Magnetococcus marinus MC-1: one gene and its partner. The protein of the gene in region 2 interacts with the protein of the main gene of each other region in a pairwise test. Links are inferred from orthologs where the notes say so. Each region holds a gene or a part of one and is shown on either strand. Other genes may lie near its edges.

Region 1 (12,400 bases), 3.6 Mb from region 2 along the record:
GCATGAACATGCTTACGATTACCCCGCTCTTCGCCACTCGCATGACCGTTGTTGTGCCCCAATCGGTGCTACAACCCATCCGCTCCCTACAAGATCTAGGAGGCAAGCGCACCCTTGTTGCACCGACCTCCAGCGCCCATGATTGGCTTAAACAGCAAAATCAATTTGTATTTAAAGAGCATCCGCTTATCATTGCATTCGACTCAACGGATCATTCGGTTGAATCCCTCAGCCGGGAAGAGATCGACTTTTCCATACTGAGCGCTCAAGAGGTTTTTCGTCAAACCCAAATCCGCTTGCTTGCCATTAAAGTGGCTTTCCCGGTGGGAAACATTCAACAGGTAGGCTGGGGCACCCACCCGGAACATCATCAACTGCGCAACAAGCTCGTCGAGTTTTTTACCCTGCAACGCGTACCGGGCTCACTCTTTGACTATCTTTGGGAACAACATGTGGGCATTGCCCTATCGGCGTTTAATCTTTTTATCACCTCCACCCCAGGTGGAGGTGAGCATTGAATCTGCTAACACGTTTGCGTCTTAGCCCGATCCGCCTGAAACTGTTTTTTGTAGCCTCCTTACTCATGGCCTTGGTGGTGGGGTTGTTTACTACCTTCTCGGCCCTGCTTACCGGAGAGGCCATCCGCATTCACATGGATCAAGCCTTGCAGCAGCGTACGCTACTGGCCCTACAATCCACCACCCGGTTTTTAGAGAGCCAACGGCTTAACCTAGCCCTCTTGGGTAGCACACCAGCGGTACGGGTCTATCTCCAAAATCCGGCCATGATTTCCATATCCCAACCAGGACTAGACACCCTTTTCCAGCAGGAGTTGGATAATAAACCCTGGTTTTCATCCATCATGCTTATGCACGGTGATTTGGTGGTCTATCGTCACCGTCATCCTACCCTCATACCCCATCAAGGGATCGAGCTGTTTGGCCTTGCAGAGCAGCCTATTACCACCCTAGAAAATGATCCTTACCGGGGCGAAATTTTGTTACGGGTGCCGCTGATTATACCCCATCGAGAAGACGAACCTTATGCCATCGCCGCCCGCATTAACCCAAGCCAGCTTCAATTGCAGCTTTTTCAAACCGGTGGCGAAGACCATGTGGGTTCTATCCTGTTTGCCCCTTTAGACCATAACAATCATCCTATGTTTAAAGATGTTGACCAGATTGATCCCCACTGGCAACAGCTGCTTGAGCAAGGCATTCCCCAGTGGGCTTGGCATCACCAACGGCCTCTTCAGACAAAATCCTTTTATCTGCATGGGCGGCGTCATGCCATCTACCCTTTTGCTGTTTTTGGTCATGAGCCGGTTAGTATAAAACGCACCATTATTACCCAACAGATTTTTATCCTTGTTGCGGTGGGGGCTGCCTTGCTGGCAGTAGGTTTGGTGGGCATATCCCGCATGTCCGGACAGATTACCGCCCCCATCACCCAATTAGCCAATGAAGCCTACCAGCGTGTGCACCAAGCGCTCCCTAACTTAGATATTGATCATCAACGGCTCAATGACCGCCGTGATCGCCAAAATGAGGTGGTTACACTGGGAACGCTGCTGGATCTGTTGCTGGATGAGCTCTTGCGTCACACCCAAGATTTGACCAGTCGTGTGCAGGCTCAAACCCAGGATTTAACCCAAGCAAACGCCCGCCTGTTGGAAGAGATTGAGCAGCGCCGCACCGCCGAAGAGGAGCTACGTGAACACCAAGAGTTGCTGCATGATATTTTAGAAACCAGCGTAGATGGCTTTTTGGTGGTGGATCGTAAGGGTAATGTCACCCACAGCAATCAGCGCTTTGCACAGATGTGGCAGATTCCTGAATCCATCATCATGCAGCAAGATGAGTCACTCCTGCTGCAACATGTACTGCCCCAACTGAGCCACCCCCACAGTTTTATGGCGAAGGTCAATGGCCTTTACGAAGACGATCAGTTTAGCTTGGATGAGCTCATGTTCCGAGATGGCCGGGTCTTTGAGCGCCATAGCCGCCCCCTCTACCACAATGGTGACATGGTTGGACGTCTCTGGCAGTTTCGTGATATTACCCGTGAGCGGGAACAGCAACGCCAACTGCAAACAGCCAAAGATCGCGCTGAAAGTGCCAATGCCGCCAAGAGCGCCTTTTTAGCCACCATGAGCCATGAGATCCGTACCCCACTCAATGGCATTATTGGCATGCTCGAACACCTGCGCCAAGAACCCCTAGAAGCCGCTCTCAAAGAGCGCTTTGATCTGATTTGCCGCTCCTCCGAGGTGCTGCTGGACCTGCTTAACAACATTCTGGATTTTTCAAAAATTGAAGCAGACCAACTCCGCTTTGAGTCTATTCCCTATCGACCTAAACAACTTATCCAAGATGGCATCGAGCTGCACAAACTACTGGCCCATGAAAAGGGGATTGATCTAAGCTGCCACTGTCACCCGAATTTGCCCAGCTCAAGCATGGGTGACCCAACCCGCATTCGGCAAATATTGATCAACCTTGTCAGCAACGCCATCAAATTTACCGAGACCGGTTATGTGCAGATCGAAGCCTATCTGGAAGAGGGAGCACCTGCACAGCTACACATTAATGTTTCAGACAGTGGCAGCGGCATCCCCGAGGCTCAGTTGGCGCAACTCTTTACCCCTTTTACCCAAGCCGATGGCAGCATAAGCCGTCGTCATGGGGGCACCGGATTGGGGTTAGCCATCTCCAAACGCTTGGTAGAAGCCATGTACGGCCAAATCTCCGTCACCAGCCAAGTTGGGGAGGGCTCATCATTTCTAATGACCATCCCCCATCAACCGCCCAGTCAAGCGTTGCTGTTAGAACAGGGGATGGACGATTTATTGGCCGTGGTGTCTTCCCTGGAGATTTTATTGGTGGAGGACGATCCCATTAACCAGGTGGTTGCACGCGGCTTGTTGCAGCGTGAGGGGCATCGCGTTACGTTAGCTAAGGATGGCTTAGAGGCTCTGGATCTCTTTCAACTGGACCGCTTTGACCTGATTCTGATGGATATACGCATGCCTCGCTTAAATGGGTTAGACACCACCCGGCGTATCCGTGCCCGTGAGCGTGGCCATGGGGTTACTTCGCCAATTCCGGTCATTGGCTTAACCGCAGATGTACTTAAAGAGACCCTGATCGAGGGGGATGAGGTCGGTATGCAAGAAATTATCACCAAACCCGTCCGCTTAGAGACGCTAAAACGGGCCATCGCCCGAGCTATGCACCATAAAACCTAAGGCTATGCTTGGCCTTTTTTTGGTCGATTCAAGGCATGCTGGCCTTTATTCTACTTGAGGCACGGGCGCTACACCTGTCGGATTCTTCCGCAACAGCGCTCACGCTGGCTTGGGCCAATGCAAAGATCTTTTTGCGGGGTCACCAAAATTTTTACCGATTTTGTCTATACACAAGCGATCCTCTTATGCCTAAATAGAGTGACGCTTTGTCACCATTATTTCAGCTGAGCAAAACCGTCTAAACGGGGTTTTTTACCCAAATAAATTTCGCCGGGCGATCCCCACCTAACTGGCCGGTTACTCGCTCTACTGCTGTGCTATTTCGGAAGGATTTTATCATGAAATTTGACTTGCAACAGCAAGGCCGTACCCTCGCGATAGATATTCAACCCGATAACGATGCCCAGGCCGTGGCGCTGCTCAAACAGTTTGAAAGTTGCCGCGCAGGACACTGCACCTGCGCCAGCGCTGCGCTAAGCAACCTGGATGATATGCAGGTTAACCCACAGCACAATGGTCACATTCGGGTTGAGCTAACCGCGCGGGAGGGCTCCCGTATCCAAGCCTCCGACGTGGCCAAATGTATTGTTTTTAGTGCCCCCACTGAAGCGTAGGTCAGCGCCCAAGCGATTCCCCTAAACCCCTCGACCACCGGCTTTACACCAGAGGGGCAACACCCACGGGGCACCCCTCTAGGCTTGGCTATTCTGTTTCTGTTTAACACTGCATCCAAGGCAAACCTCGCTGACGCCAGCCATTGATTAAGCCCCGTTGGTGCTTCTCATTTTTATCCCCCTCAAAACCCTCGGTCACATGGGATACCCGCTGAAAACCGTGTTGAATTAAAAAATTACCCGCGTCAATGGAGCGGTGCCCACTGCGGCAGATCAGCACAATGTGCTGATTCCGCTGAGCCAACTCCTCCACCTCCGATAGAAAATCAGGGTTAATGGCAAAGTCAGGGTAATCTTGCCACGGCACATTATAGACCCCAATGGGATGGCCCACATAGTAGTGCTCCATCTCGGTACGTATGTCGATAAACATGACCTGCTCATCCTGCACCACGGCATAGGCTTCCACAGCGGTCAGATGGTGCAGATCAGGATTGGACGGAGAGTGGGGCGATGCAGGCAACATGGCGGCCTCCTACAGTAAAAATGTGAATCTACGGTTAGCTTCAGTATGCCTGGATATTGTGGAATCACAAATTTATTTTGTGAATGTTCTATAATTTTCTTTTTTTGTACACTATATTTGGAGTGTAAAAATAATTTTATTGTCTGGGTTTATCTAAGCACCACACAACGCCGTGCTGACCTCTACCGCCATAAAAAAGCCCGCCACAGAATTGTGTGGCGGGCTTTTTTAGAGATTTTACCATTGAAAGGCGTTAGACGATCTCCAACAGGCTCTGCACCGCTGCAAGTACTTCGTTGCGGGTAAACGGCTTAGCCAAGGTGGTTATGGCCCCAAAATCCTCAGCGACACGCAGGTTAAAGTGGGCATCCAAACCTCGCCCCCCTCCAGAAATCGCAATAATACGCGCGGTAGGGGCAAATTCACGCAGCTCCATAATCACTTCTACCCCATCCTTCTCTGGCATCAACATGTCGGTAATGATGATATCGGTCTGGCGCTCTTGGTAGCTACGCACCCCCTCCAACCCATCGCTGGCTTCGGTGACATCGTGCCCATCATCTTCCAAAATTTGACGTAGCAACTCCCGCACGGCCATATCGTCGTCAATGATTAATACCGTCGCCATAACATCGGTCCCCTATCTCATTGCAACCAAAATGCATCACCGTTGATGGTGCACGATTTCCCCCACAGTGTCATCCAAAACTGGGTTTATGGGGTCTCTTCCGCCGTTTCAGCCGCCACTTTGCGTCGGCTGCCAGGGTCCATTAGCAAAACCAGCGGACTGGCCACAAAGATGGAGGAGTAGGTACCGATACCCACACCAAACAGCAGGGTCAAAGCAAAATCATGGATCACCGCCCCACCCAGCACAAACAGGGCAATCAACACCAACACGGTGGTTAGAGAAGTAATCAACGTCCGTGAAAGGGTGCGGTTGACCGCCTCATTGATGATGGTTGCTAGCGGTTGGCGCTTCATGCGCTTCATCTCTTCGCGAATGCGGTCATAGACCACAATGGTATCGTTGAGGGAGTAACCCACCACGGTCAACAAAGCGGCGACCACCACCAAGGTAAACTCTTTCTGCAATACCGAGAAAAAGCCCATGGTCAACACCACATCGTGCACCAACGCCAACACCGCACCCAGGGCAAAGCGGAGCTCAAAGCGAAAAGAGATGTAGATCAGAATGGCGACCATGGCGTAGAGCATCGCCAGCATCCCCTTTTCTGTCAGCTCTTCCCCCACCTGCGGCCCCACATACTCCACCCGGCGCATCTCCACGCCATGCTCACCCGCGATGGGTTTGAGGGCATCCAGCACACCGCTGACGATGGCCTGCTGGGCGGCATTATCCGCACCCTGCTTTTCTACCCGAATCAACACCTCTTCTGGGGTACCAAAGGATTGCACCACTGTATCCCCCAGATCCAGAGGGGCGATAGCCTGCCGAACCGGTGCCAGATCCATGGGCTTTTCAAAGCGTACCTGGATTAAGGTACCCCCGGCGAAATCAATACCAAAATTCAAACCTTGGGTGAAGAGTGAAACCAGACTTACCCCAATAAGAAACAGCGAGGCATAGATTGCCGGTTTACGTCGACCAATAAAGTCAAAGTGAGTCGCTTTTAAAAAGACCTGCATGATCGAGCTCCCTTAGATGCTCAGCGTTTTCAAACGACGGTTTTTCACCACCTCGGCCAGCACCACCCGGGTAACGAAGATCGCCGTAAACATGGAGGCCAACAGACCCACCGAGAGCGTCACCGCAAACCCACGCACAGGACCGGTGCCAAACTGATAGAGGATCACCGCCGTAATCAGGGTCGTGATGTTTGCGTCCAAAATGGTGGAGAAGGCCTTACTATAGCCGTGATCAATGGCCGCCAATGGTGATTTACCCAAGCGCAACTCTTCACGAATGCGCTCAAAAATCAGCACATTGGCATCCACCGCCATACCCAACAGCAGCACCGCACCGGCAATACCGGGCAGGGTTAAGGTGGCCTGCATAAGCGCCAACAGCGAGACCAGGATTGTCACGTTAAGCACCACCGCCAGATTGGCCAGCATGCCAAAGCCCTTGTAGTAGAGCACCATGAACAGCACCACCAACACACCGCCGATCAAGACCGAGTTTAGACCCTGCGCCACTGAATCGGCCCCCAAGGTGGGACCAACGGTGCGCTCTTCCAAAATCACCAGCGGGGCCGGTAGGGCGCCCGCCCGCAGCACGATGGCCAGATCGTGGGCCTCTTCACGGGTAAAGGAGCCAGAGATGGTGGCACGACCACCCGCGATCTTATCCTGAATCACCGGTGCGGACTGCACCTTGCCATCCAACACAATGGCCAACCGCTCTTTGATATGTTCACCGGTAATCTGCGAGAATTTACGTCCCCCCACCGCATCAAATTTTACTGAAACGATGGGTTCGTTATACTCATTAAAGGTGGTCTGGGCATTTTGGATATGCTGCCCCGAGAGGATGGTGCGTTTAAACACCAGCAGAGGGTAGGCGCTTTTGCCCCCTTGGTTGGCGCTACGCTCTTCATACATCAACTCGCTATCGGCGGGAACTTGTCCCTCCAGGGCGCGGTTAAGATCACCCTTTTCGTTAACCAGTTTAAAGTCCAGCCGTGCGGTGCGACCGATCAGCCCCTTGGCCCGATCGGGGTTTTTAATACCGGGGAGCTGCACAATGATGCGCCGCTCCCCCTGTTTTTGAATGCTGGGCTCTGAGACGCCAAAGGCGTCAATCCGGTTACGAATAATTTCGATGGCCTGATCCACGGCAAATTTGCGTATCTCGACCTTCTCGGCCTCACCAAGGGTTAGGCGGATCTGTGCTTCGGGTTGGAAGTGTTCCACCTTGGACTCGCGCAACTCATCTTTGAGCACGCTGAGCATGCGCTCTGTATCGGAGTTGGGGGTGAGTCGAATCACCACCTGATCTGCCCCAACCTGCTCAATGCCCCGATAGCGCTGCCGCTCTTTGCGCAACAGGTTCCGGGCACTATCCACCATATTGTTGCCCGCCTGTTTGATGGCCTCTTCGACTTTGACATCGTAGAGTAGATAGAGTCCCCCTTGCAGATCCAACCCTTGATGAATCACCTTATTGGGCATCCAACTGGGCAGGTTGCCACCCAAGAGGCTGGGCAGGGCATAGTAGATGGAACCCAGTGCCACCAATACTACCAGATACAGTTTCCAGCGCGGCTGCTGTCGCATGACACCCATCCTTCAAACACTTTAAGAGCCCCAAACAGAGCAAGTAGCCATGCAGGGGCTCTACATTCAGCGGATCTTGGCGTAAAGAGGTTAGGATTTCGCCTCTTTAGCCTCCTCTTCTTTATCATCGTTGCTGGTGCCGGGCATGCTTTTATCCAGCACCTTAGCCACATTGCCGCGTACCAGACGCACACGTACAGGCTTGCGATTTTTACCGTCAATATCCACTTCACCGATCTCCACCACCAGTTCATCGTTGGCGTCGTCAATGCGGTGGATTTTGGCAACCAGACCACCAGAAGTGAGAATGCGGTCGCCACGGTTAAGGTTATTAAGCATCTCTTTATGCTGTTTAACCTGCTTTTGCTGAGGGCGAATCAGCAAAAAGTAGAGCATAACAAACAGCAAAACCATGAAGATTAAGGTATCCATGCCACCCCCTTTAACGGGAGCGCCTTGGGCAAATGCAGGGGCAATCAGAAAATCCAACATCGTTTCCTCACTCGTGACAAACTGGGCGGAAGCTACAAAAGGAACAGAGGATCTTACCAGCAAACCCCCACAAAGCGAAAGCCTAGCTGCACCTTACCCCTATTTTTTGAGCAACAGGGCCTTCATGAGCGCCCATCCCAGTACCGCCCCCCCCATCAACCCTATGTTTAGCCTCTATCGCCCCCCCCCAAAAAAAACCACTTAACCCGCCTCGCCACACCGAGCAGGGATGCCCCTTCCCGGTGCTGCCCAAAACCTGTCTGTCACCCACCTATTTCCGGCAAATGTGATTCGGCATTAAAGAAAAATCCACCCCTAACCGAAAAGATTGTGTAACAATTAAAAAAACAATCTTTAGTTGGACAAGCAGGGTGGTTGCACAGCGGACCCCTTCGGCGTGATAAAGACCCATCGATGGTCTACCCTCACGCGGCCTTGTGCGTTGCCCTTTATGTCCCAGTCTCGCTGCGTAGACGTTAAAGCATGCCTTTGAGCATCACCCTAAGCAGCCCTATTGAAATGGGAAAAGACCCATGGCTGACCTACCGAATCAACTGCTGCGCCGCATGGATAGCCTGACCGCCTTCCCCAAAAGTGTGCGGCTGGTGTTGCAGTTAACATCCGACGCCAATATTGATCCCAAAGCCTTGGTCAATGTGATTATTCATGATCCCATTTTGACCTTTCGTCTCTTACAAACCGTAAATGCGCCCTTTTTTGGGCTTTCAGAAACCATCTCCTCGGTCAATCATGCGGTGGTCTATATCGGTTTTAATACCATCAAAAATCTGGCTATCCACACCGCCAACCGGGGGGTGCTACCACCCTTAACCAGTGGTGGTGTGGACACCGCTCTCTTTCATCGCCACGCCATCACCGTTGCCATGCTCAGCCGAGGTCTTGCCCTGCATAGTGGGGTCGAGGAACCTAGAACCTCAGAATTTTTTTTGGCGGGGCTCTTGCATGACATTGGCAAGCTTGCCCTTTCGTCGGCCTACCCAGAACCCTATCGCATCATCCAAAAGATGGTCGCCCATGAGGGAATCTCGGTGGTAGAGGCCGAACGGGCCCAGTTGCAAACCGATCACGCCGAGGTTGGCGCGGCCCTGGCTCGCCATTGGCATTTGCCTGAAATGTTGGCCGACAGTATCGGGGCCCACCACAACCCCAATAGCTTGCTCTATGGAGAACAAGATGAGCACACTTTGATGCGTGATTGTGTGTTTGTGGCCAACCAGTTGGCCACGGTGATGGGTCTCCGTGAGAGTGCGACATTACCCAACCTTACCCCCATGCCTGAACCCGTTAAGGCACGCATGGGTGGGGATTATCAAGCGTTGGCAGAAGCGATGCAACACGTCTGGCATCACCGTGAAGCCGCTCTACAGTATGTCCAAAATGCGGCAACCTATTAGATGGGTAATCACCCTATTGATTAAGCGGGAAAGCGCATGAAAATTCGTTTTTGGGGGGTACGTGGCTCAATCGCCTCACCGGGTCCCAACACCTTACGTTACGGTGGCAACACCACCTGTATCGAGATCCGTACCGATGATGACGCCTTAATTATCATTGATGGCGGTACCGGTATCTTTCCCCTGGCCCAAACTCTGCTGGGACAGATGCCCCTGACCGCCCATATCTTTATTACCCACACCCATTGGGACCATATTCAGGGGCTGCCCTTCTTTATCCCTCAATATATCCCCGCTAACCGTCTGGTGCTACACGGTGCCCACGACCCTGTTGAACAGCGGGATCTGCGGGAAATACTCACCTATCAGTATCAATACTGCTACTTCCCCGTGCGTGAAGTTGAGCTCAAGGCAAACTTAGAGTATGTCACCCTTAAAGAGTACCAAGTGATCCAAGTCGGTGATGCGACGGTGAGTTGCATCTATATGAACCATCCCGTGCTTAACTTGGGCTATCGGGTGAATTGCAACGGCAAGTCGGTCTTTTTTACCGGGGATCATGAACCCATCACCAATATCTATGCCGACGACCACCACTACCATGATGAGTACTCGCGCTTTATCGAAGCCAAGGATAAAGCGATTCTGGATTTTATTGACCAAGTTGATGTTTTAATTGCCGACACCTCCTACACCGCGGCCGAATATGCGATGAAGAAAGGGTGGGGGCATGGCACCTACGACACCAGCGTGGCGCTGGCCAAAGCCTGCCGGGCTAAAAAATTGTTCTTTACCCATCACGAACCCACCCGCAGCGATGATGCCCTGGAAAAAATCTATCAAGAAACCCTAGAGCGCTATCCCCGCCAGCCCGGTGACCCTGAATATCTGCTGGCCCAAGAGGGGCGCTATTTCGAGGTGTAACCCCCCCACTCAGGCGGGATCGGTTGCGTCGTTCACGCCAACAGCCCTTTTGGCGTGAACGACGCATGGCAACCCGAGCCCATCCAACCCATAAAAAGGGGGTGGCCTTGACCAACAAGACCACCCCACTCTATCCCACAAAAATAACCTGGGCAAAACCACCGCTGCGCTGAACCACCCACAGCCAACTCCCCACCCCTATCACTCCCCGACCTCTACAGGAGCGTATCCCGTAGATTAATCGGCCTGGGTTTAACCGGTTTCTCCACCTCAGCCGCCAACCGCAAACCTATGTTGGCTGCTTGCAGGGAAAAGTGTTCAAAACCTCGGTTGCTACAGCGCAGAGCAGCAGGCTTGCTGTCAAACGCACCACCCCTAATCACGCGGAAGGGGTGCGCTCCAAGCCGCAAGGGATTTTGCGGCTCTATCTGCTTATATGCGTGGCTGTCATACGCATCCTGTGTCCACTCCCACACATTGCCACTCATATCAAACAAGCCCAACCGGTTGGCCCGCTGAGTGGCAACTTTTTGCGACACACCACCGCTATTGCGCTGAAACCATGAGCCTTGCTCGGCACTGTTACCGGTCGCATAACGGACCTGCTGCCCCCCATTGCGGCAGGCAAACTCCCACTCCGCTTCCGTCGGCAGACGAAACCGCACGCGGCCCGTATAAAAACTATTGAGACGACCGAGATACATCTCCACATCATCCCATGCAACCTGCTCCACCGGATAGTCGTCACCTTTACGGTTTTTCGATGGATTATTGCGCATCACCCGGCGCCATTGTCCCTGGGTCATCTCCGTACGGGCCAACCAATAACCACTCAGGCAGACCTCCCGGACCGGCCCTTCATCACCATCCCGTCCCTCCATTTTAGGTGGGCTGCCCAACTTAAAACAGCGCCCCTCAACCCAGACCATATCCATGCCGGTTAAGGGCTCTATCCAAGCGCGCCCCGGTTGCACATCCTGGGCGGCTTGGGCCCGTTTGGTACTGGTGTCAATGGTTTCCCACTGGTTGACTAAAAAAGCGTGTGCCAGTGCAGGCAGAAGCCCTACCGCCACACACACCGCGCGCAACACCCCTAAACGGCTCATCGATCACCTCCGGTTTGGGTCAAGCGCATGGTACTACTCTGGGTCATCCAAGGGGTCATGGCGATACCCTTCTCCTGCAAGGCATCTCGAACATAGAGAAAAGCCTCTGAGAGCCCGACCCAACCATCTTTGCCGCTGTTTGCCGCACCATCTGCCGCACCTAACATACCCTTAAGCAAAAAGTAGGTCATCGCACTCTGCCGACCCGGCGCATAGTAGTGCGCGGCCCGATCATCCCAAGCGGCCAACAGCCACGGTTTTTGCGCACGCTCAGCACCCGAACGGTGATGCGGTTTCAACTGGACATCGCGCGCCAAACAGGGGGGCTTGCCCGAAAAGCAGCTATCCACAATCACCGCTACATCACGATTCTGTAAGGCGTCCAAGGAGTCTCGCAGATCCTTCATGGAGAGCGCATGCTCAGGGGCGATCCACGTTTGACGCACATCCACCGGCACCATGAGCAGATCCTGCAAAGCCCCGCCCGACACCGCTTGATAGGGCACACCATGCCCAGAATAGTAAAAAATCAACTGTGCATTTGGGTTTAAACGCCCCTGTTCCAACAACCAATCCACATCCCGCTGCAAGGTAAGGGTGGTCGCCTCGCGGTCCGTGCGCAACCGCAAGTGATCGGGGTCCCCTTGCAAGATGCCCCGTCTGACCAGCAGTTTGGCCATATTATCGGCATCCCGAGCCGAAAAATAGCGACCTGGCAGGTGGGCATAGCGACTGATGCCAATAATCAAAGCAAAGGTATCTGTCCGTTTTTCCCAACCATTGATGGGGGGCAGCGCCTCAATATAATCATCTAAAACCAGTCGCTGGTCGTCAAC
Region 2 (12,459 bases):
TTGGTGGCCGCTCTGACCATGCGCAGCTGGTCCGAAGAGCGCCGCAGTGGCACCCTGGAGACGCTGCTCACCAGCCCGGTCAATCCCCTGCACCTCATCGCGGGTAAATTTGCGGCGGCCCTGGCATTGGTGGTGGTGGGGCTGGCCCTAACCCTGCCCCTGACCTTGACGGTGGCCCTGCTGGGTCCGTTGGATTGGGGCCCAGTGCTGGGGGGGTACATCGCCACCCTGTTCTTGGCAGCGGCCTATGTTAGCATCGGCCTGTTTATGAGTGCCCGCACCGATAACCCCATCGTGGCCCTTATCCTGACCACAGCGGTGTGCGGACTCTTCTATTTTATTGGCAGCCCGACCCTAACCAACCTGTTTGGTCACGAGGTCAGCCACTTTTTGGCGCTCTTAGGCAGTGGTTCCCGCTTTGACGCCATCACCCGTGGGGTGGTGGATCTGCGGGATCTCTATTATTACCTCTCCCTTGTTGGGGTGTTTTTAACCCTCAACCTGTTTACCTTGGAACGCCTTAAATGGGCAGGCAACCCCATAAGCCAGCGCCATAAACAGTGGGGTTGGTTAACCGCCCTACTGGTGGCAAACTTTGTGGCGGGCAACCTATGGCTGGGCTCCATCGGCTGGCTGCGCCAAGATATGACCGCCGGCAAGCTCTACTCCCTCTCCGAGGCCACCCAGCAGCAGCTCCAACAGTTGCAAGAACCCTTGCAGATCCGGGGCTATTTTAGTGCCAAAACCCACCCCCTGCTGGCCCCGTTGGTGCCGCAAATTCGCGATCTGCTCAAAGAGTATGCCCAGCTCAGCAAGGGCCGGGTCGAGGTCGCCTTTATTGATCCCCAACGCAGCCCCGCTCTGGAGGAGGAGGCCGCCAGCCGCTACGGCATCCGTCCGGTACCATTCCAAATGGCCAGCCGTCACCAAGCCTCGGTGGTGAACGCCTATTTTGATCTGGTGGTCGCCTACGGCGATCAATTTCAAAAGCTCAGCTATACCGACCTCATCGAGATTAAATCCGGTGCCAGCCGTGAGCTTGAGGTGATGCTTAAAAATCCTGAATATGCCATCACCCAATCCATTCGCAAGGTGCAGCACGCCTATCAATCCGGCGGCAACCCCTTTGAGGGTCTTGCCCACCCGGTTACTTTTACCGGTTATCTCTCCCAACCGCTGCCCGCTGGGGTAGAGAAGCTGCAAGGTGCCTTACAAAGTGCCCTGGATGAGCTAACGGCCCAGGGTAAAGAGAAGTTTAAGGTGCAGTTTAAAGATCCGGGTCAAGACCCTGCGCTGGCCAAACAGCTCAAGCAGGATTACGGCTTTAAACCGCAAATTGCCAGCTTGCTAGATCCTCAACCCTTCTGGTTTTACATGGTGTTGACGGGTAATGACAGCGATGGCATCCCCGTGCCGCTGCCTGAAGAGCTCACCAAAGAGGGGCTAAAACGCACCATTGAAGCCGCCGTACAGCGTATGGCACCGGGCTTTTTGAAAAACATCACCCTTACCACCGCCACCCCAGCCCCAGCGGGCATGATGGGCCGGGCCCCCACCCCGGGTAAGGGCTACACCCTGCTGCAAGAAGCGTTGGGGGAGTCTCTTAAAGTCACCAGCAACGACCTGCAAAGCGGCCAAGTGCCCGCCCAGACCGATCTGTTAATGGTGATGGGTCCCGATAAGCTGAATGAAAAACAGCTCTTTGCCATGGATCAATTTCTCATGCAGGGGGGCACAGTGGTGCTGGCCACCTCCCCCTTTGATGTGGATCTACAGGGCTCTTTGAGCGTCGCCAATAAGCATGACGCCGGATTGACCGAATGGCTAGCCAGCCACGGCATTACCCTACAAGAGAAGATGGTGCTGGATGCCCAAAAGGCCTCTCTACCAGTACCGGTCACACGCTATATCGGCCCTATGGCGGTGGAGGAGATTCAACAGTTCCCCTACCCCCATTTTCCCGATCTGCGTGGCGCGAGCCTCAATCCTAAAAGCCCCATTACCGCTGGCTTGGGGCAGTTGACCATCAATTGGGCCTCACCCATTGTGGTGGATGCCGAACCGAACAAAACCCGTCAGGTGATCCCCCTGCTGCATAGCTCCAAACAGAGCTGGAGCTCGGATGCCTTGAATATTCTGCCCGACTATCAAGCCTATCCCGACCAGGGTTTTCCCAAACCCGACAGCCAAGAGCCTCAACTGCTGGCGGTGGCGCTAGAGGGACGCTTTGACTCCTTCTTTAAGGATAAAGCCTCGCCCCTACTGCACGAGCAGGAGGCTCCCTCTGCGCACGCCCCCGAGGAGAAGGCGCAGCAAACCGATCCAGAGCCAACCAAACCCCAATTTGGCGGCGTGCTTGAGCACTCCTCCCCCGAGGCGCGTTTAATCCTGATCGCCTCCAACGGGTTTGCCTCGGACGAGGTCTTGTCCTTGGCCTCACAAGGGGCGGGTACCCTCTACAATAAACCCATCGAGTTGCTGCAAAACAGCATCGACTGGGCCTTACAGGATGCCGCCTTGATGCAAATTCGTGGACGCATGCAGTTTGCCCGCACCCTGCTGCCCATGAGCGATGGCAGCCGCATGGTCATTGAATATTTTAACTACGGGTTGGTGCTGCTGGGGCTGTTGGGCATCTGGCTGTGGCGCCGGGCGGTGCGGTTGCGTCAGCTGCGTCGTCACCAAGCGATTCTGGCGGAGGTGTAATCATGGCACGCAATATTCGTATACTGGCCCTATTGCTGGCGGCACAGATGGGCTTGGCGCTGGTGTTGCTGGGCAGTGGCCCCAGCTTACAAGCGGTCAACCCCAACACACCCCTGCTCAACTTGGGTGAAGGCGAGCTTGATGAACTGCTCATCGAGGGCGACGATCACAGCCAACTGCTGCTCAAAAAACAGGATGGCCTTTGGCGGCTGCCCGACCACCACAACTACCCGGCTGAGCAGGGCGACGTGACCGCCCTGCTCAGCCAACTCAAGAGCCTGAGCCACGGCACTCCCATGGCCACCAGCGACGCGGCGCTGGAACGGTTTAAGGTTGCCGATACCCACTTTAACCGCCGCATCACCCTCAAACGTCAACAACAGGTGGTGGCGGTGCTCTATCTGGGCAGTGGTCAGGGGGCACGCAACAGCGCGGCCCATGTTGAGGGGCAGCCGGGCATCTTTAATGTGGCCATAGCCCTGCACCAAGTGCCGCAAACCGCGAAAGCGTGGCAGGATAAAACCCTGTTGCAGATACCGGCGGGGGAGATCATGCAGATCGCAACCCATGGCCTAACCCTACAGCGCCAGCCGGTGGATAAAGAGGATAAAGCTGCCAAGCCTAGCTGGCAGGCCACCGGCTTACAAGCGGGGGAAACGGTAAACAGCACCGCCGTAGAGAGCTTGAGCACGAAGCTGGCGACCTTGCGCATTGAGGAGCTGCTGGGGGTGACGGATCAACCCGCATATGGGCTGGACAAACCGGTCTGGCAGGCCACCCTTACCCGCCAGGGGCAACCCCCACTGATCTATCAACTGGGGCACCAGAGCGAACCGAACAGCTATACCCTGAAACGCTCTGATCGACCCGAATATTTTAAACTCCCCACCTATCTGGCGGAGTCGTTGATTGAAGCGGGCAAGCGCGACAGCTTGCTCAACAAAGCCCCCTAAACAGCGTTGAACCCCAGCATGGAGGGTCTGCCCCTGGGCAGACCCATCCATGTCTGGCATAGAGCCCCGTACCAACCGCCTTTTCTAACACCCTTGTTTGTTTTCTCATCCCCCTGCTTGAGGCCGGGCAATCTTTGCCTGTGAAGCCAGGGCGGTTTCTACCCATAGCCAGGATTTATCTGGCGGATCACTGCTAAAAAACACCACCATAACATATGCTTTTCAGTGTCTTACCAAGATCTTACCCGATATTGCTTGCTGTGGTTTCAATTTTGCAAAGTGGTCTGTGGCAAACGGGCTACTGAAAATGGGTGTTTCATGTTGATACTGCTTACCAATGATGATGGCATCGCCTCGCCGGGTCTTCAAGCGCTCAAAGATGCGCTTAAAGAGCGGCACGATGTGGTGACGCTCGCCCCGGTCAAAGATATGAGTGGCACAGCCCACGCTATCTCCCGTGGCGAGGATATTAAGCTCACCCGCATCGCCGAATATGAGGTTGCGATCAACGGCACTCCGACCGATTGTGTTATGGCTGGGCTGCGTATGGTGTTGCGGCGCCCCCCGGATTTGCTGGTCTCTGGCATTAACATGGGGGCAAATGTGGCTGAGGATCTCAGCTACTCAGCCACCGCTGGGGCCGCTTGGGAAGGTGCCCTCTCGGGCATTCCCTCCATGGCGGTATCCCTGTGTGGCAGCGCGGCACCCTGGCATTTTGAGAGTGCCATTAAAGTCACCCACATGGTGATCCGGCAGTGGTTGGAAAATCCCCTGCCCCCTGGCACCTTTTTAAATGTCAATGTGCCCAATGTGCCGGAATATGAGTTAAAAAATCCCAAGCCCACACGCCAGGGATTGCGCTTTAACTGGCCGCCACCGCCGGTCACGGCGGCGGGTAACCCGGCTTTCTGGGATCCAACGATTCCCACCCCCAGAGAGGAAGAGTTTCAATTGGCCACGGATGAAGAGGCGCTACGCGACGGGTTCACCTCGGTGACCGCGCTGCACTGTCTGTTTCGCCACCCCCACGCTACAGAGAGATTAAAGGCATGGTCGCTGTTTCGCTAAAGATGAGCCAACCGGCTGCTCCACCACCACCCATGGGGGAGCGTGCCCGTACCCGCATGTTGCTCGCCCTGCAAAGTCGGGGGATTCATGATCCACGGGTGCTGGAGGTGATGGGTGCCCTACCCCGTCATGACTTTGTGGATGAAGCCCTCGCGGGCCACGCTTATGGTGATGCCACCCTGCCCATTGGCGAGGGTCAGACGCTCTCCCAGCCCTATACCGTGGCCCGCATGAGTCAGGCCCTGGAGTTGGGGTATGGCATGCATGTGCTGGAGATCGGCACCGGATCGGGGTATCAAACCGCTGTCTTGGCGGCGCTCTGTCGGCGGGTTTACACGGTGGAGCGTATCCCCTCACTGGCACTGCTGGCACGGGAGCGGTTGGAGCGCATGGGCATCACCAATGTACGCTACCGGGTGGGCGATGGCACCCTAGGCTGGCCAGAGCCGCGCCCCTTTGAGCGCATTATTGTCACCGCGGGTGCCCCCGCCACCCCAGAGCGTCTGAAAAGACAGCTCGAAATTGGGGGACGCATGATTATCCCTGAAGGGGGTAAACTCAACCAGCAGTTAATTTGCATTCAGCGCACCGGTCCTGAAAGTTGGCAACGTGACGTGCTGGAGGCGTGTCGTTTTGTGCCCCTCGTGGGCCAACAGGGGTGGGAATAGTGGCATTGATGCGGGGTCTTTACGATTGGACCATGCATTGGGCTATGCACCCCAAGGCGGTGGTCGCGCTGTTTTTGGTAGCGGTGGCGGAATCTTCCTTCTTTCCCATTCCCCCTGACCTACTGCTCATGGCAATGGCCCTGGCGGAGCCTATGCGCAGCCTGCTCTATGCGGCGGTGTGTACAGCAGGTTCGGTATTGGGTGGGGCGTTGGGGTATCTCATTGGCTACCTCGCCTGGGATTGGATCGGTGCGCCTATCCTTACCTTTTACGGCAAGATGGAAGCCTATGATCAGTTGGCCGGATTATTTGACGCCCATGGTGCATGGGTGGTGGCCATTGCAGGGTTTAGCCCCCTGCCTTACAAACTGTTTACCATAACAGCCGGGGCCCTACACGCCAACTTTGCCCTGTTTATGGTCATGTCCCTGCTCTCACGTGGGGCACGTTTTTTCCTGGTGGCTGCCCTGTTACGTTGGGGTGGTGAACCACTGCGCAAACTGGTCGAGCGACATCTGGATCTGCTTACCGTTGCGGTGGTGGTGGTGATTGTTGCCATTGTGGTGGTGATGAAATGGATCGTTTAACCATAAAACACAGGCTGACAGGCCTAATGACCCTGCTGCTACTGGGTGGGTGCATGCCTCTGGACACGCTTAACCTGTCCACCACCCCAACCGATACCCCGGTACGGGTGGCGCGCGGCCCTGCTTTGGGTTGGCAACCAACCACGACCCCCAACCATGTCGAGCCATCTAACGCCCCGACCTATCAGGTACAGGCCGGTGACTCCCTTTGGTCCATTGCCATGAGCCATCAGGTTGATGTGTTTGATCTGGCCCGTTGGAACGGGGTCGATGATCCCGATAAGGTGGTGGCGGGGCAACTGCTCTATGTGCGCTCCCCCAGCATGCCGGTGCCTAACGGCAAACCCGATGTGATGGATGAAGGCAACAGCTCGGGGGATACCCCCCTGCGCACGGTACATCTACCCCAGCCCTCGGTGGTGGCACAACCCGATCCCATGGGGGTAGCCCAGAGCGGGGGTTTTCTTAAGCAGCACTCCTTTATTCTGCCCACGGGCCGCACCGCGCCGCTACCGCTACCCGCTCTGGCCACCCCCTTAGCGGCGGTGGGGAGCACGGCAACGCCTACGGATAAAGCCACCCCTGCACCCAAAAGCCGTGATCTCACCACGCAGCCCGCAACACGGCAAATTGTGGTTCAGATACGGGGTGACGAAGAGAAACCCGGTATTATCCAACAGCCTGCCACCCTCTCTAGCGCCACCGCGGCGGCCAATCTACAGCGGATGAAAGGCAAACCCGCCCCGCAACAGTGGAACTGGCCTGTACAGGGAACCGTGGTCGCCAGCTTTGGCAGGCGGGGTGCCAAGATTAACCCAGGTATCGACATTGCCGCCGAAAAGGGTACACCGGTGTTGGCACCCGCAGCCGGCGTGGTCGCCTATGTGGGTGGTCATGATAGCTTTGGCAATCTCATTATTGTCAATCATGGGGGGGATTATAAGACCTTGTATGCCCACAATGATGTCAATTTGGTAGAGCGGGGACAAGAAATTCGTCCCGGTCAAATGATTGCTCGGGTGGGCAATACGGGGGTGCGGGTACGTTCACCACGGCTCCACTTTGAGATCCGCAGGCCAATCAAACCTCTGAATCCGTTGAACTATCTATCTAAATGATGATGGGTATATAATATCGTGTTGTTACAGTGCGTTATGCTACTGTATGGTATTACTGTTATTTATCCCCATCATCAAAACTCTACACTGGCTTTTTGTCGCCTAGAACAGCAAAATACTCCTAGCAATCTAGAATATGCTCTACCTGTTAACCGCCCACTACCCGTTGCAGAACGGCTGCTGTGGTGTTACGCAAGAAACAGGTGGTGATCGCGAGGGGTTTTTACTCTCGCTGTGAAGCGTTTATACCGCTACCCCTGCGGCACTCTGCTTGCCCTACGTGGATAGGATCCATTTTTTGCTCCCATGATGGAGCTGCAAATACCCAGGGGTTACCGCAGGCGCGGTTTCACTGATGGAATGTAATACCGAGCATGGAACAAGATTTTAGGGTCTTGACTCCTAGGTTGATGAGAGGTCATCTGCCATACTCTGATTTTGGATGACCAAAGCCCTTTTCGTGCCACACTGTGGTGAGTACGCATACTTGATCGCTACGCAGAAAGGTTTCCACCCATGTCCAGCACTTTGACCTATAAAGAACGCGTCGCAGCCGTCACCAAACAGTTGGCGGAACGGGGAATCAGCAACCCTGGCGTCGTCAACCTGGATCTCCCCACCCCCAAACTCTATGAGCAGATTATCGCCCGCGGTGAAGGGCAGATTGCCCACGGTGGTTCGGTCGTGGTGGAGACAGGCATCTATACCGGTCGTTCTGCCAAAGATAAATTTATTGTGGAGGAGCCTACCAGTCAGGCGGATGTGGATTGGGGCACGGTTAACCGTCCTGTTTCCCAAGAAAATTATGAAAAGGTGCGCGGTCGCTTGATGGCGTTTTTACAAGGTCGGGAGCTGTTTGTACAAGATGTGCGGGTTGGTGCCGATCCTCAATTTCAGCGCCGGGTGCGGGTGGTTAACATTAAAGCGTGGCAAAATCTGTTTGCACGTAACCTGTTTATCACCCCTGAGACCATGGAAAATGAGGTTGTTCCCCCCGATTTTACCGTCATTGCCTGCCCCGATTTTAAGGCCGATCCTGAACTGGATGGCACCCGTTCCGAAGCCTTTATCTACATGAACATTGCCCAGCGCGAGATCATTATTGGTGGTACGGCCTATGCGGGAGAGATGAAAAAGTCGATCTTCTCCATCATGAACTATCTGCTGCCTAAGCAGGCCGTGTTCCCCATGCACTGTAGCGCCAATATCGGCACACAAGATGATGTGGCCATCTTCTTTGGCCTCTCTGGTACCGGCAAAACCACTCTCTCCACCGATCCCAAACGCCGTATGATTGGCGATGATGAGCATGGCTGGTCCGATAAAGGGGTGTTTAACTTTGAGGGTGGCTGCTACGCCAAGACCATTCGTTTGAACGCCGTGGCCGAGCCGGTTATCCATAACTGTACCCAAACCTTTGGTACCGTCTTGGAAAATGTGGTGATGGATGAGGAGAGCCGTACCCTGGACTTGGATGACGACCGCAAGACCGAAAATACCCGTGCCGCTTATCCTTTAAGCTCGGTGGGTAACATTAAGGCTGACGGTATGGGGGGTCATCCCAGCCATGTGATTCTGCTAACGGCGGATGCCTTTGGGGTACTCCCCCCGGTCTCGCGTCTTACCTCTGAGCAGGCCATGTACCACTTTATCTCCGGCTATACCGCCAAGCTGGCCGGTACTGAGCGGGGCGTCAAAGAGCCCCAAGCCACCTTCTCATCCTGTTTTGGTGGCCCGTTCATGGTTCACCACCCCACAGTCTATGCTGAAATGCTGGGTAAACGGCTGAGCGAGACCGGTGCCAAGTGCTGGTTGGTGAATACCGGCTGGACCGCAGGCCCTTATGGTGAAGGGCATCGCATGCCCATCCGCGAAACCCGCGCCATCATTGACAGCATTTTGGCCAATGAGCTCAACGATGTGGCTACCCATGAAGACCCTGTCTTTGGGCTGGCCGTGCCCACCGCCATTGATGGGGTGGAAACCGTACGTCTGACCCCTCGTGATACCTGGAAAGATGGTGCGGCCTTTGATGCCAAGGCCAAAGATCTGGCCCGTCAGTTTAATGAAAATTTTGCCAACTTTGCTGATCGCGTCTCCGATGCCATCAAGGGTGCTGGTCCCAAGGTGTAAGCCACTGGGGCAACCACCACGGGCTTAACTCCAAAAAAAGGCCCACCATGCTCGGGAAGCATGGTGGGCCTTTTTTGGTGGCGATGGCAGGCATGATGCTTGGGTTGCGCTATTCTATCTCAGAACACCCCGGGGGCCAGAAGGGCACACCCCTTAGGCCCGCAGCACGGCATTGAACTGTTTTTCCAACTTGGCCGTAACCTGGGCCATAACTTGATTGATCTCACCCTCATCGAGCGTACGATCATCGGCTTGCAGCACCAGCCCAAAGGCGATGCTCTTTTTATCCTGGGGCACATGCTCGCCGGTATAGAGATCAAACAGCTCCACCTCACGCACCAACTGCTTGGCGACACTGCGGGCACTCTCCAAAATGGTCGCTGCGGGGGTGTCACGATCCACCACAAAGGCAAAATCCCGTGTCACCGCCGGGTAGCGGCTGACATTGGCCGCCTCTTTTTTGTTAACCTGAGTTAGGGCATCACTGCGCAGTTCCAGCATGAGCACCGGTTGATCTATGCCCATGGCCTCTCTGAGGGAGGGGTGCAGCTCCCCCATCCACCCTGCAACCCGGCCCCGTAGATGGATCTCCGCTTTGCGTCCAGGGTGTAAAAAGGCTGGTCCACCGGGTAGATAGCGGGGTTCGGCCCCTTGCAGGCGACTGACCACCGTTTGAAAATCCCCTTTAAGGTCAAAGAAATCCCATACCCGCTGGGGGGTGTGCCAGATACGTGGGGTGCCGCGACCGGCCAGCACCATGCTCACATGCTCTTCTTCCTGCACCTGACCTTGGGCATCCAGTTTAAAGATGTGTCCCATCTCGAACAGGCGCAAACCATCATTCCCCCGGCTTAGGTTGCGCCGCACCGCCTCAACCAATCCAGCAATGAGCGAGGTGCGCATGCACGATTGCTCCTCCGACAGAGGGTTGGTCAGCATAATGGGGTGCAGATCGGCATCAAAGCGGGCTTGCACCTCGGGGGCAACAAAGGCGTAGTTGACCGCTTCCAGATAGCCCAGCCCGGTTAGGGCCTTGCGCAGCCGTTTTGCCAGTTGCCGCTCTGGGCTATCTTGGTGGGTGGCCACCGCGCCACTGGGCAGCTCGGTGGGCACCTTGTCATAACCAAACAGACGCACTACCTCTTCCACCAAATCTTCTTCTCGCAGCAGATCATGCCGGTGGGTGGGGGGTAGATACCAAACGGCACCTTCTACAGTGGCGCTCTGGGCGGGTTTTGCCACCTCTACACAGCCGATAGCCTGGAGATAACGGGCCTGTTCCGCTTGGGTCAAGCACATACCGGTCAGGGCATTGGCGCGGGTATGGCGAAAGGCCACCGGTGGATTACGGCTCCAGGTGCCTGCATCGGTCAGGGTGATGGCCCCGGCTTGCCCGCCGCACAGCTCCAACACCAGTTGGGTTGCGCGATCCAGTGCCAGCTCGATCGCCATGGGGTCGGTACCCCGTTCAAAGCGGTGACGTGAGTCGGTGACAAGGTTTAACCGCCGACCGGTGCGGGCGGTGCGCACAGGATTAAAATAGGCGGATTCTAAAAAGATGCTGGTGGTTGCATCGGTCACACCGGAGTTTAACCCCCCCATCACCCCGGCCACGGCCAGCGGGCGTTGTTGATCACAGATCAGGGTCATCTGCTCGGTGAGTTGCCGCTCGACATAATCCAGGGTTGTCAGGCGCTCATCTGGGTTGGCGCGGCGCACCACGATGGGGGCTGCGAGCTGAGCCAGATCAAAGGCGTGCATGGGCTGGTTGAGTTCCAGCATCACATAGTTGGTAATATCTACGATATTGTTGATGCTACGTAGTCCCACTGACTCCAAACGGTTACGTAACCAGTCGGGGCTGGGGCCTACTTTGACCCCTTCTACCACCCGTCCGGCGTAGCGGGGACAGCCTTCACCGTCTGCGATCTCAACGGCGACGGTGGGCACGTTGGCCGCCACTTGAACGGCGCTTTGCAGGGGGATAAGGCTTTCGCCGGTTACGGCGGCCAAATCCCTGGCGATACCACGCACCCCTAGGCAGTCGCCCCGGTTGGGGGTAATGCCCAGTTCAAAGCAGATATCGTTACGTTGAAAATAGTCGGCCATGGTGGCCCCTTCGGGGGCATCGCTGGGCAGGATGATAATCCCTTCCGAGCTTTCGGCCATGCCCAGTTCGGTGAGGGAACAGAGCATGCCCTCGGAGGGTTGGCCCCGTAGTTGGCCCTTTTTAATTTTTAGTCCATTGGGCAGCTCGGCACCATCACGGGCCACGGCTACTTTATCGCCCTGTTTATGGTTGGTGGCCCCACAGACAATGTTGAGCCGTGTTTCCCCCACCCGCACCTGACAGCAGGTTAGGCGGTCGGCGTCGGGGTGCGGTTGCACGGCTTCGAGAAAACCTACCTGCACTTTATCCAACCCTTTACCCAGCCGTTCCATGGCATCCACTTCTAGGCCGGCCATGGTCAGGGTTTTGCTGATCTGTTCGCTATCAAGCTGGGTATTAATTTGTTCACGCAGCCATTTTTCGGTAAATTTCATGATATTTACGCTCGCTCTACAGACGGTGCGGAGACCGTATCTTTTTTTAGCTATGGGGGCGTTCGGCCCGACCTAAGTGCCTCAACCCTGTCTTAATAGACGGCGTGTCGAGAGAGAAAGCGCACATCATTTTCAAAAAAGGTGCGCAGGTCATTGATGCCATATTTGAGCATACCCAGGCGTTCTACCCCCATACCGAAGGCAAAACCGGCGTAGATTTCGCTATCCATACCCACATTTTTCATCACTTCGGGGTGGATCATGCCGCAGCCCAGCACTTCGAGCCAACCAGTACCTTTGCAGATACGGCAACCTTTACCGTTACAGAACAGGCAGGCCATATCCACCTCGGCCGAGGGTTCGGTAAAGGGGAAAAAGGAGGGGCGAAAACGCACAGGCAATTTTTGTTCAAAAAAGGTTTGTAGAAAGCTTTCGAGTAAACCTTTGAGTTGCCCAAAGTGCACCCCTTTATCCACCATAAAGCCTTCCACTTGGTGGAACATGGGGGTGTGGGTCACGTCGGAGTCGCAGCGGTAGACTTTACCGGGCGCGATCACGCGCAGGGGGGGTTGGCGATTTTCCATGACGCGGATTTGCACGGGCGAGGTATGGGTACGCAGCACGCGACGGCCCCCATTGGGATCGTCGGCGATGTAGAAGGTATCGTGCATCTCCCGCGCGG

What was found.
Region 1: the proteins of pheT (region 2) and secD interact in binary tests that used the Escherichia coli proteins (3 or more experiments, as listed by UniProt). The link is inferred for Magnetococcus marinus MC-1 from one-to-one orthologs.

The regions. Positions count from the first base shown.
Region 1 is NC_008576.1:3,988,661-4,001,060, forward strand. What follows is about bases 5,339-8,324. They hold secD (protein translocase subunit SecD), read right to left. Parts: upstream 7,628-8,324; coding sequence 6,050-7,627; downstream 5,339-6,049. Other genes in these bases: secF (protein translocase subunit SecF), read right to left, coding at 5,339-6,037; yajC (preprotein translocase subunit YajC), read right to left, coding at 7,718-8,119. Also shown: MMC1_RS16410 (transglycosylase SLT domain-containing protein), read left to right, coding at 1-518; MMC1_RS20535 (hybrid sensor histidine kinase/response regulator), read left to right, coding at 515-3,247; MMC1_RS16420 (hypothetical protein), read left to right, coding at 3,586-3,861; MMC1_RS16425 (rhodanese-like domain-containing protein), read right to left, coding at 3,965-4,387; MMC1_RS16430 (response regulator), read right to left, coding at 4,641-5,015; more of secF, read right to left, coding at 5,102-5,338; MMC1_RS16455 (HDOD domain-containing protein), read left to right, coding at 8,653-9,534; MMC1_RS16460 (MBL fold metallo-hydrolase), read left to right, coding at 9,571-10,458; MMC1_RS20540 (formylglycine-generating enzyme family protein), read right to left, coding at 10,674-11,564; MMC1_RS16470 (caspase family protein), read right to left, coding at 11,561-12,400. UniProt on the Escherichia coli protein: Part of the Sec protein translocase complex. Interacts with the SecYEG preprotein conducting channel. SecDF uses the proton motive force (PMF) to complete protein translocation after the ATP-dependent function of SecA.
Region 2 is NC_008576.1:421,716-434,174, reverse strand. The notes cover bases 9,083-12,127. They hold pheT (phenylalanine--tRNA ligase subunit beta), read right to left. Parts: upstream 11,778-12,127; coding sequence 9,387-11,777; downstream 9,083-9,386. Other genes in these bases: pheS (phenylalanine--tRNA ligase subunit alpha), read right to left, coding at 11,870-12,127; pckA (phosphoenolpyruvate carboxykinase (ATP)), read left to right, coding at 9,083-9,233. Also shown: MMC1_RS01960 (Gldg family protein), read left to right, coding at 1-2,706; MMC1_RS01955 (DUF4340 domain-containing protein), read left to right, coding at 2,709-3,659; 5'/3'-nucleotidase SurE, read left to right, coding at 3,978-4,727; MMC1_RS01945 (protein-L-isoaspartate(D-aspartate) O-methyltransferase), read left to right, coding at 4,760-5,395; MMC1_RS01940 (YqaA family protein), read left to right, coding at 5,428-5,982; MMC1_RS01935 (M23 family metallopeptidase), read left to right, coding at 6,036-7,100; more of pckA, read left to right, coding at 7,617-9,082; more of pheS, read right to left, coding at 12,128-12,459.